2 regions of the Megalodesulfovibrio paquesii genome follow, and region 1 is predicted to be linked to the other one. Evidence: predicted binding sites of a transcription regulator. Region 1 holds the regulator's gene; the other holds the start of a gene.
What was found. Region 1 encodes sigma-54, which starts transcription at its own class of promoters, with help from an activator protein. Its sites were predicted from a motif close to CTGGCACGGNNNNTGCTT; they were not measured.
Positions count from the first base shown of each region.

Region 2: the regulator sigma-54 is predicted to act here: its motif matches at 2,035-2,052, upstream of ACYQ00_RS00475 (PEP-CTERM sorting domain-containing protein).

Region 1 covers NZ_BAAIGQ010000005.1:1,006,023-1,012,001, forward strand. The annotation lists gene pyrG (CTP synthase) at 1-1,036, shown strand, start outside; gene ACYQ00_RS11135 (KdsC family phosphatase) at 1,081-1,620, shown strand; gene rpoN (RNA polymerase factor sigma-54) at 1,828-3,258, shown strand; gene hpf (ribosome hibernation-promoting factor, HPF/YfiA family) at 3,317-3,877, shown strand; gene ACYQ00_RS11150 (PTS sugar transporter subunit IIA) at 3,896-4,345, shown strand; gene rapZ (RNase adapter RapZ) at 4,342-5,304, shown strand; gene ACYQ00_RS11160 (PTS sugar transporter subunit IIA) at 5,388-5,837, shown strand; gene ACYQ00_RS11165 (PTS sugar transporter subunit IIB) at 5,849-5,979, shown strand, end outside.
Region 2 covers NZ_BAAIGQ010000001.1:94,468-100,446, reverse strand. The annotation lists gene ACYQ00_RS00485 (transporter substrate-binding domain-containing protein) at 1-791, shown strand, start outside; gene ACYQ00_RS00480 (response regulator) at 818-1,909, shown strand; gene ACYQ00_RS00475 (PEP-CTERM sorting domain-containing protein) at 2,093-2,971, shown strand; gene ACYQ00_RS00470 (ATP-binding protein) at 3,152-5,902, opposite strand; gene ACYQ00_RS00465 (sigma-54-dependent transcriptional regulator) at 5,941-5,979, opposite strand, start outside.

The DNA.
Region 1 (5,979 bases):
CATCATCTGCCGCTGCGAGCAGGACATCCCTCACGAGCTCAAGGCCAAGATCGCCCTGTTCTGCAACGTGGATGCTGATGCCGTGTTCTCCGCTGTGGACGTGAAGAGCATCTATGAGCTGCCTCTCAAACTGTATGAGGAAGGGCTGGACCAGAAGGTGGCCATCCTGCTCAAACTGCCGGCAAAGAACCCGGACCTCTCAGCCTGGAAGCAGGTGGTGCAGAAGCTGGGGCATCCCATTGGCGCGGTTTCCATCGGCATTGTGGGCAAGTATGTGGATTTGAAGGAAGCCTACAAAAGCCTGCATGAAGCGCTCATCCACGGTGGCATTGCCAACGACGTGGCCGTGAATCTGGTGTATGTGAATTCCGAGGAAGTGACCGACAAAACCGTGGGCAGCATTCTGGCCGGGCTGGACGGCATCCTCGTGCCCGGCGGCTTTGGTAACCGCGGCATCACCGGGAAGATCCGGGCCATCCAATACGCTCGCGAAAACAAGATTCCCTTCTTTGGCATCTGCCTGGGCATGCAATGCGCGGTGATTGAATTCGCCCGCAACGTGCTCAAGCTGGACGCCGATTCCCAGGAATTCAACCCCCTGACCCAGCACCCGGTCATCTATCTGATGAAGGAATGGTACGATTACCGGACGCAGAAGGTGGAAACCCGGGGCAAGGATACGGACCTGGGCGGGACCATGCGCCTGGGGGCTTATCCCTGTGTGGTTTCCCCGGACACCAAGGCCCACGAGGCGTACAAAAAGGACGAAATCCAGGAACGCCACCGCCACCGCTACGAATTCAATCAAACTTACAAGGACATGTGCGAGGAGATGGGGCTGGTGTTCTCCGGCCTGTCCCCGGACAAGCAGCTGGTGGAAATTGTGGAGTTGCCTGACCACCCCTGGTTCCTGGGCTGCCAGTTCCACCCGGAATTCCAGTCCGGCCCCATGCGCCCGCATCCGTTGTTCCGCGAATTCATCAAGGCTGCCAAGGTGTTACAGGGGAGTATCGCCACGAGGAGCAACCAGGCGTGAGGCCGCCCCGCCGCCCGTTGCCCGCAGGCCGGGGCAATCCTGCCATCCGCCGCGCCCGGGCGTTGGGCGCGGCGCGTCATGTGCGCTTGCTGGTACTGGACGTGGACGGCGTGCTGACCGATGGCCGGCTTCTGTACAAGGAAGCCGGCCCGGCGGACAAGCTCTTCCATGCCCAGGATGGCCTGGGCATCAAGGCTGCCCAGGCCCAGGGGCTCCATGTGGCGGTCATCAGCGGGCTGGATTCTCCTGTGGTGGCCCGCCGCATGAAGGAACTCGGGGTGGAGGATTACCAACCCGGCCACCGCCACAAGGTGGGCGCCCTGCAGCTGATGCTGGACAAGCATGGCCTGGGCTGGCCCCAGGCGGCGTTTCTTGGGGATGACTGGGTGGATCTGGCGGTCATGGAGAAAGTGGGCTTGCCCATGACCGTGCCCAACTCCCAGGCGGAATGCCGGCGCCTGGCCCTCTGGACCAGCCGGCTCCCTGGCGGACACGCCGCCACGCGGGAAGCCATCCGGTTCATTCTTCAGGCCCAGGGCAAACTCAGCGCAGCGGTAAACTCTTTTCTGCATCCCCAAGTCTGAATAGAGACCAACCAGCGCAAATTCAACGGGAAAAATATTAAACTTCCGCTTGACACCGCTGGAATCAACATTGCATGCCGCCACGTCTTGCAAGGGGCGTGCTTCTGTGGCACTACTCAAACCCGTCCAGGATGTTAGCCTGCGAAACACAGCTGCATTTTCTTGTCAATCTTGTTAATTTTTTAGCGAACGGAGCACTACGGACACATGGCCCTGGAACTCAGACAGTCCCTCAAGCTGAGCCAGCAGTTGGTGATGACTCCCCAGCTGCAGCAGGCCATTAAACTGTTGCAGCTCTCCCGGATCGAGCTGCTAGAGACGGTCCAGCAGGAATTGCTGGAAAACCCCTTCCTGGAAGAGTCCCTTCAGGAAACCGCCCCCGAACCCTCCTTTCAGGATGCCAGTCCCGCCGGCCAGGAGCGCGACGCCGTGACTGAGCGCGACATGCTCAAAAGTGCGGACTGGGAGGATTACATCGGGGATTTTGCCTCCACCACGCGGCAGATGAACCAGCGCGAGGTGGAAATCCCCGAAGACGGCCTCTCCTTTGAGGCCCGGCTCACCTCCAGCCACAGCCTGGAAGGGCACCTGGAGTGGCAGCTGCGGCTTTCCGGTGCCACCCCGCGTGAGCTGGAAATCGCCGACGCCATCATCGGCAATCTCGGTTCCTCGGGCTATCTGCAGGCCTCGGCTGAAGAGCTGGCCGCCATGACCAGCGGCACGGTGGATGAGGTGGAGGCCGTGCTGCACAAGGTCCAGCGGCTGGACCCCGTGGGTGTGGCCGCCCGTACGCCGCAGGAATGCCTGCTCCTGCAGCTGGAGCTCTACAAGATGGATACCGACCCCATCCTGGTGGAGCTGGTCCGCGAGCATCTGGAAGATCTGGAAAAGAAACGCTACAAGCCGCTGGCGCGCAAATTTAAGATTTCCCTTGAGGAGCTGCGTGAGTACCTGGAGGTGATCCAGGGTCTGGATCCCATGCCCGGCGCCAGTTTCGGTTCGGGAGAACCCAGTTACGTCAGCCCGGACGTGTTTGTGTACAAACTGGGCGACGAATGGGTGGTGCTCCTGAACGAGGACGGCCTGCCCCGGCTGGAACTCTCCAGCGCCTATGGCGACCTGCCCTCCCGCGGCAGTGATAAGGAGCGGGATTATCTGCAGGAAAAGATGCGTTCGGCCCAGTGGCTCATGAAGAGCCTCTACCAACGCCAGCGCACGCTTTTCAAGGTGGCGGAAAGCGTGGTCAAACACCAGCGCGAGTTCTTCGAGCATGGAGTGACGCAGCTCAAGCCGTTGATTCTCAAGGACATCGCCGAAGATATCGGCATGCACGAATCCACGGTCTCCCGCATCACCACCAGCAAATACATGGCCACCCCCCACGGCACCTTTGAGTTGAAATTCTTCTTCAACAGCGCCCTGGAGCTGGATGACGGCACCCAGGTGGGCTCGGAAAGCGTTAAAGCGCTTATCAAAAAGCACATCGACGCCGAGGACCCCAAGTCCCCGCTTTCTGACGAGCGCATTGCAGAAATTCTCAAAGACACGTTGCATGTCAACATCGCTCGCCGTACAGTGGCCAAATACCGTATGGCCCTGGACATTCCCTCCTCCTCCAAGCGACGGGAAATGTTCTGATCCACAAACCCCGCCCGACGCATTACGCGGCGCGGCGGCGCACCTCACGGGAGCGCCTATGCAGATTACCTTTACCTTCAAGAATTTCGAACCGTCCGAGCACCTGAAGCAATACGCCCAGCGCCGATTCGAAAAACTCACCAAATTTCTGGAACGCACCGACGCCTCCGCGGAGCTGCAAGTGGCCATGAGCGTGGAAAAGCAGCGCCACATGGCCGAAGTGAAGCTTGTGGGCGACGGCCTGCACCTCTCGGCCTCCGAATCCAGCGAGGACATGTACCAGACCGTGGACCTCGTGCTGGACAAACTGGATGCCCAGATGCGCAAGCACCGGGAAAAGGGCAAGGACAAGCGCAAGGGTGGCGATGTGGCCCTCGATGGCCGCACCGTGCGCACGGAAGTCTTCCAGCTCACGCCCACGCCCTCTGGCGGCCGGGAGCGCAGCATCGTCGATTCCGATCATTTCCAGCCCAAACCCATGAACGTGGAAGAAGCTGCCGAGCAGCTCGAAACCTCCCAGGAACAGTTCCTGGTGTTCCTGGATGCTGAAACCAGCCGCGTCAATGTCCTGTACCGCCGCAAAAATGGCGACTACGGCCTCATCGACCCCGGCATGTAGGGAGTTTGGTCAAGCGGTATGAAACTGGAGGAATTCCTCGACCCGCGGCTGGTGCTGCCCGACCTGCACGCCACGGCCAAGCCGGCTGTGCTGCAGGAGCTCATCGCCCCCGTGGCGGAGACCATGCCCGGCTTTGATGCCAAAAAAGCCCTGCAGGTGCTTTTGGAACGCGAATACCTGGGCACCACCGGCATCGGAGACGGCATTGCCATCCCTCACGGCAAGCTGGCGGACCTGGACAAGATTGTCCTTGTGGTCGGTCGCAGCAAGGAAGGCGTGGACTTCGAGGCCCTGGACCTCAAGCGCTGCTCCATCTTCTTTCTGGTGCTGGCGCCGGAACAGGTGGCAGGCATGCATTTGCGCATCCTGGCCCACATCTCCCGGCTGCTGAAAGACGATGCCTTCCGGCGTGATTTTCTGAGCGCGCCGGACAAGGAGAGCCTGTGGAAACTGCTGGCGAGAACTTGAGCGCAGAGGCGTCCTCAGCCGCGCCGGGCTTGTTCCCGGCCACCTCCGCCTTTCCGGTGATGGTGGTCTGCGGACTGTCCGGCGCTGGAAAATCCACGGCCCTGGGCGTGTTTGAAGACCTGCGCTTCTTCACCGTGGACGGTATCCCGCCCAGTCTGGCTCCCAAGCTGGTGCAGCTCTTTGCCGGCGAATCCCGCCGCAAGTTCCAGGGGCTGGCCCTGGGGGTGGATGTGCGCACGGCCGACGACGCCGCCTCCGCCTGGAAACTCGTCCTCCAAGAAATCAAGGACCTGGGGGCCACCCCCCAGGTCCTCTTTCTTGAGGCACGCACTCCGGTGCTCATGCGCCGCTATGCCGCCACCCGCCGCCCGCACCCCATGGTCCAGCTGGTCCAGATGGGTCAGCCGCAGGAGGGCGAAGGCAGCTGCAGTGTGGGGCTTGAAGAAGCCATTGCACTCGAAAAACAGGCCTTGCTGCCCCTGCGCAATCTGGCCGATCTGGTGGTGGACACCACCGACCATTCCGTGCACGATCTGCGGCGTGTCATCAAGGACAAATGGGGCGCCCTGGGGCAAACGGGCAAGGGCCTCTCCATCCACCTGATCACCTTTGGCTTCAAATACGGCCCCCCCCTGGAGGCCGACCTGGTCTTTGACCTGCGCTTCCTTCCGAACCCGTATTTTGTGGAGGCCTTGCGTCCGCTGACAGGGCAGGATCCCGCCATTGTGGACTATGTGCTCGGCAAGGATCCTGGAAAGACCTTCCTGAACAAGCTCAAGGAATTTCTCCTCTACCTCATGCCCCTGTACGACGGCGAGGGGCGGTATCGCGTCACCGTGGCCATTGGGTGCACTGGCGGCAGGCACCGTTCCGTGGCCGTTACGGAAGCGATTTTCGCAACGTTCAAGGCCGCCGGCTATCCGGTATCCATGGAACACCGGCACATGGCCCTGGGCTAGCTGCGCCCGCCACGCTGCCAGGGCGTGGCCCAGGCCCGGCCGATACCCCCCAGGCAAGGCCGACAAATCAAGGACGGGGAGGCATGGCACACGATTCCCAATCCCAGCCCCGCACAGGCGTGGTGGTGGTGACCCACGCAGACTATGGCGCGCACTTGCTGCACGCAGCGGAATTCATCCTCGGCCCCCAAACCGGCTGCGCCGCTCTGTGCGTGGATAACACCCAAAGCGTTGACGCCATCGTGGACCGGCTTAAAGACGCCGTGATTCGTTGCGACGAAGGGCAGGGTGTCCTGCTGCTGACGGACATGTTCGGCGGCACTCCCACCAACCTTAGCCTCTCGCTCCTGGGGCAGGAACCGCCCATCTGCGAGCTGGAGGTGGTGACCGGCGTCAACCTGCCTATGCTGCTCAAAGCCCTTGGCGCACGCCATCTGGCCCCGGCGGCCCTGGCTGTTGAGGTCAAGAAGGCAGGCGGGCAGGGTATCGTCGTGGCAGGCGAACTCTTGCGCGCCCGAGTCAAAGGGAGTTAAGGGAGTCGGCCATGTTCTGGGTGCGCGTCGACAACCGCCTGGTTCACGGCCAGGTTATCGAAACGTGGCTGCCCCACACCGATTGCGAGGTGCTGGTGGTCTGCAACGACGCCGTGGCCGGCGACGTGCTGCAGCAGGAAAT
Region 2 (5,979 bases), on a different contig from region 1:
AGGAAAAAAGCCTGGAAGCCGGCATGAACGACCACATCACCAAACCCATCAACCCGGATGAGTTGTTGCAGACCTTGCTGCGCTGGATTCCACCGGGGGAACGTGCCTTCCCCAGCGGCTACACCCCGGCCTCCACCCTGCGCGATCAGGCCTTGCAGGACGATGGCCTGCCCCTTGACGGTACGCCGGGGTTGAACATTCGCTCCGGGCTGGCCAAGGCTTCAGGCAATCGGACGCTGTATCGCAAACTGCTGCGTCAGTTCCGCGAAAAATACCCGTCCGCCCCGCAAGAAATCCGCAGCCTCCTGCAGGCTGGCAACACCGGCGATGCCGCCCGCGCAGCCCACACCCTCAAAAGCGTGGCTGGCAACCTCGGGGCCGAGGAGCTTTCCCGGGCCGCCAGTGCCCTGGAGCGTACCCTGAAGCGAGAAGCCGCTCCTGGGCTGGCGGCGGACGCCGAACCATTAATTGAAGCCCTGGATGCAGCCCTGGGCGTGGTCCTTGACTCGTTGGGACAACTGGTCCTCGACGAGGAGACTGGTCAGGGGCCGGCTGCTGTGGCGTTTGACGCGACCGAAGCCCTGCGCCTCCTGGATGAGGTGGCCTCCACCCTGGACACCAATCTCCCTCAGGCTGTGGCGGCAGGGGAGGCCTTGCGACCTCTGCTGGCAGAAGCGGGTAGCGAGGTGCAGGATGCCCTGCGCCGCATGTGGCGCGCCCTGGATGAATTTGAATCCGACGAAGCCGCGGCTGCCGTCAACACACTCAAAGAAATGCTGCAACCGCACTAAGCGGGCGGCCAGCACCGGGGAATGCCATGATCCGACACAAAATTCTTATTGTGGATGACACGGTCGAGAACATCCAGGTACTCATGGAAACCCTGAAGGACGATTACGCCATCGTGGCCGCCAAAAATGGGGAAAAAGCCCTGACCCTGGCCCTGGCCGAGCCTCGGCCGGATCTCGTCCTGCTTGATGTGATGATGCCCGGCATGGACGGCTACGAGGTATGCGCCCGCCTGAAGCAGGATGCCCGCACCAAGGCCATTCCCGTGCTCTTCATCACTGCCCTGAGCGAAGAGGAGGATGAAGCCAAAGGCCTGGCCCTTGGCGCGGTGGATTATATCACCAAACCCTTTCGCCCCGGGCTCGTCAAAGCCAGGGTTCACAACCAGCTCGAACTCAAGCGCCACCGGGACCACCTGGAAGAGCTGGTGGAGGAGCGCACCCGGGAACTGGCCCTGACCAAGGAAGTGACCATCGAAAGTCTGGCCACCCTGGCCGAATGTCGGGACCCGGAAACCGGCGGGCACATCAAGCGCACGCAAAACTACGTCCGCCTGCTGGCCGAGGCCGTGGAGAATCATCCCCGCTTTGGCCCGGCTTTGAACAAGGACATCATCCACCTCATGTACATTTCCGCCCCGCTGCACGATGTGGGGAAAGTCGGCGTGCCGGATGCCATTCTGCTCAAGCCCGGCAAGCTTACTCCCGAGGAAATGACCACGATGAAACTGCATACCCGGTACGGCCGCGATACCCTGGCCAAGGCCGAAGACCGCCTGGGCGGGAACTCGTTTTTGCAATGCGCCAAGGAAATCGCCTATGGACACCACGAAAAGTGGGACGGCAGCGGCTACCCCGAGGGCTTGGCCGGAGAAGCCATCCCCCTTTCCGCCCGTCTCATGGCCGTGGCGGACGTATACGATGCCCTCATCAGCCGCCGGGTGTACAAGCCACCCTTTCCGCACGCCCAGGCCATTGACATCATTCAGGAAGGCCGCGCCACTCATTTCGATCCCGACTTGGTGGATGCCTTCCTGGCCATTCAGGACGACTTCCGCAAGACAGCCCTTGAGTTTGCGGACTACGAAGAAGAGCGCGTGCTGCTCTCCCGCCCCGCGTGACCCTGTCGCCTGGAGTTGGGCGGGACTGTAAAATCCATCGACAATTTGTTGGAAAGGTTTCCAGTTTTTCAGGGACTCAGGTTGTTTTTTTGCAGGTTAACTCTTGAGATAAAAGAAAATAATTTTTGGCCCCGCTTTTGCTTAAGAAGAGGCATCTTCTTGAACTCAATGCTGGAGGTCGATATGTCCCGCCTTACCACAAGCTTCCTGACGGCACTTCTGCTGATCTCCCTGACAGCCGGCCAGGCCTTCGCCGCGGCCTCTCTGCCGGGGAATGACAGTGTCTCACTGTACTTTTTCAACTGGGAACAGGTCTACCGGACCGACACTACAGCAACAGGGCAGTATGCAGTCGGTGACATTGTGTACGGCCTGCTGAATATGGATTCTGTCGGGAGCTCCATTTCCGGACAAATTTCTGGAGCATTTTTGCTGGAAGTTACGGAAATTAAGGATTCCGGCGAGGTTGTGTACGGTGCAGTGAGTGATGCTTCGTCTTTGATCGGGCTTGACACCATTGCTACTGGGATTTCAGCTGTGCTGGCAGACCTGTTCTTCTCTGATGGCGCTACTGGCAACAATGATGTCATGATACTGTTTGACGGAAGCTCCTTGAGCAAGCCTTTCTCTGGTCAGGCTGGCGCCATGGAAGCCTTTACGGATGGCACCCATTTTCTCACCTACTCCATGCTGGGGGACGACTACTGGTATGGTACAGGGACTATTGATGCCACGACAAACGGCTTCCTTTCTTACTACGGTCTGAGCATTACCTCGTACCTCGGCTCCACGGTCGACCCCGATTTCTTCACCTTGCTGGACAGCCCTTACGATACCGTGGGGACCCTGCATGAGATGGTGGGGTACACGGCTCTGTTCCTTTCGGACAAGTACAAAGGTAATCCCAACGGAGAAACGAATGTGCTTTCCGAATTGTTCCCCTACCTTAGCCGCGACCCGCAGCTTCTGGCCACGCCTGAGCCCGGCACCCTGGCCCTGCTTGGCAGCGGCATGCTGGCCCTCTTCGCCGCCCGCCGCCGCCGCCGCAATCAGGCCGCGTAACGCAGACGCAGGCTGAAAGAGACGGAAGACTTTTCAGACGGCCTCCAGACGCTTCCGACCAATCACCACGCGCCCTGCCGGCAAACCGGCAGGGCGCGTGTCGTTTTGAGTGCCGCAACACTGTGCAGCTCTCGGCTGAGGAAGAAAGTGTCAGAGTGGATCAGTCAGGCCGGGGCGTGGTCAGGACGCGTCTGGCTGATTGCTCAGGGTCTGCTGCACGGTGTGGATTTCCTGGCGCAAGGCTTCCAGTTCGTCTTGCAGGGCTGTGGCGGCCAGGGACACAGCCTCCCAGGAAGCCTGTCCCTTGGCCAGGGTTTCCAGGGTCCGGCCCAGCTGGCTGCCCCGAACCCCGCCGACCGTGCCGGCCACGGACTTGATAGTATGCCCCAGCCTGGCCAGGGTTGTCCGGTCCTGCGTGTCGAGGGCGGCGTCCAGGCCGGCATGCAATGCGCGCGCGTGGTCCAGAAAGCGGGAGCAGGCGTATTGCAGGAACTCTGCCTGGTTGCCCAGATTGGCCCGAAGCAACTCCATGTCGAACCTGGGCAGCGCAAGGGCTGGCGCGGGGGACGGCTCGGGAATATCCGCCGGGGCTGCCTGGTCGGTGGGGCGAGGTGATGCTTCGGGACTGGAGGCGGCCGAAGGGGTGGACTGCGGGCTCTGGGAGAAAAGGCCCTGGGCCTGACTGCTGCGCAAAATGGTGTGCAGCTCCTGCAATCGAAACGGTTTTGCCAAAAATCCCATCATGCCGAGGGCTTCGCATTTGGCAGGCACATCTTCCTGTCCATGGGCGCTCAGGGCGATGATGGGCAGGCTGGCAATGCGGGGATTGGCATGCGCCCGGATGCGGCGGGTGGCTTCGAAGCCATCGCAGCGCGGCATTTGCAGATCCATCAGCACCAGATCCGGGAGAAAGGCCGAGAGAAGCTCCAGCGCCTCAAGCCCGTCTCTGGCGCAGCGCACCACATGGCCTTCAAGCTCGGTCATGGCCACGATCATGTCCCGGTTGAAATCATTATCCTCCACCAGCAGGATGACCATGGGCGCAATGGGGGGGGGATATTCTGGCACATCGGACGCGGGCAATGGTTCCGGCCAGCGGGCACGCCGCAGGGGGATGGTGAAGTGGAAGACACTGCCCCGGCCGGGCGTGCTCTTGACCCAGATGCTTCCGCCCATGAGTTCCACAAGATTCTTGCTGATGGTCAGCCCCAGCCCGGTGCCTTCATACCTGCGGTTTTCCGCGCCTTCCACCTGGACAAAACGCTGGAAGATGCGGTGCACGTCGCGCTCGTGGATGCCGATGCCGCTGTCGGTTACGGCAAAATGCACCCAGAGCTGTCGCGGTTCTGTCGTCTCAGCGCCGGCCACGTCTTCGGAGAAGATCTCCTCCACCTCGTCCGCGTTCACCTCAATGCCCACGGCACCGTGGTTGGTGAATTTGATGGCATTGCTGACCAGATTGAACAGGATTTGGCGCAACCGCAAGGGTGCGCCGAGGAGGCAGTCCGGGAGCGAGGCGTCAATGGTGAAATGAAAGCCGATCTGCTTTTGTGCTGCCTTGAGGATGAACGTCTCCTTGATTTCGCTGAGGAGCGCGGCCAGGCTGAACGGTTCCTGCTCGATGCCAAGCATGCCCGCTTCCAGCTTGGAAATATCCAGCAGATCCTTGATGAGATTATCCAGCATGGCTGCGGCGGAGAGGAGCAGGTTGACGTGCAGGCGCTGGGAGGCATTGAGGGAGCCCTTGCCCAGCAGATCGGCAAACCCGACGATGGCGCTGAGGGGCGTGCGCAGTTCATGACTGATGTTGGTCAGAAACTCATTCTTCATCCGGATGCTGAGTTCCATGGCCTGCCGGGCTTCGTCCAGATAGGACTCCAGCCGCCGCAGCTCACTGTCATCGCGCCCGATGCATAATACGGCCGGGGTGTTGTTGATGCACAGCCGGCTGACGCGCAACCCCATGGGCAGGGTGCGGCCGTCCTGGACCCGGAATTCCGTGTCCAGACTCTGAAAGGCTTCCGTGGTGGCAACTGCGGCCAGGTAGATTGCCATATCCTGAGCCAGGAACTGGCCCATGGACAGTTCCCCTGCCTGCTGTCTGGGCACGCCCAGAATTCTTGAGGCCGCCTGATTCATGCGCAGGATGTCCCCATCCAGGTCATGGATGATGACCGGCTCCGCAGCATGCTCGAAAATGGCCTCGAACTGGCCGCGCGCGTCCTGCTCCCATTGTGCTGCCGGGCCGGGGCCGAGGGGCGCCAGGGCCAGAAGCGCAGCCGTCTCCACCTGGTCGGTGGTGGGGAGCAGCGGGAGCACATTCCACTGGGTGGCGCCGCCGGCCGCAGGCAGGATGACATATTCCGGCTGTTCGGAACGCAGGCAGCGTGTAATGGCGCCGTGCAACTGTTTGAAGCTTGCGGCAGGAAGGTGTTGCTGCAGGGGGCTGCCGAGCAGCGGCGCAGGCGGGGTCTGGAGCGAGTCCGCCCAGCTGAGGGAACAGGCTTCAATGCACAGGGCATTGTTGACGAGGATTAAGTGGCGGACCTCCAAATCACCCGGCAAATCACCCGGCGAATCCTGAGGGGTGGGCGTTGAGGGAGTGGAAGGCGGGGGCGCCGGGGGCGGGAGATGCATTTCCGGCAGGCGCAGCCGTTCGGTATCCTGCTGCATTTCCTGGGTGAGAGACTGCAAGGATTCCAGAATCCTGCGGGCATCTCCGAACGAAAGCCCGGGAGTATCAGCAGCATCTGGCGCTGCCAGCACATCCAGCTCGGAAGCCAGCTGTTGCAACAGGGCGTGTTGGTTGCTGAGGTGCAGGGCCTGCAGCCGCTGGGTGGCGCGGCAGCTTTGCAGCAGTTGCCGCAGCAAGGCGTTTTCCTGCGCCAGCTTTCCCTGCTGTGAACGCGGGGCGTCTGCAGCGTCGGTCATGACCAGTCCATGAGAAAACGTGCAGCCCTTTTGTTCCGCTATGGCAGCAGGGAACAGTGCGCGCGGGCCTGTTCTTC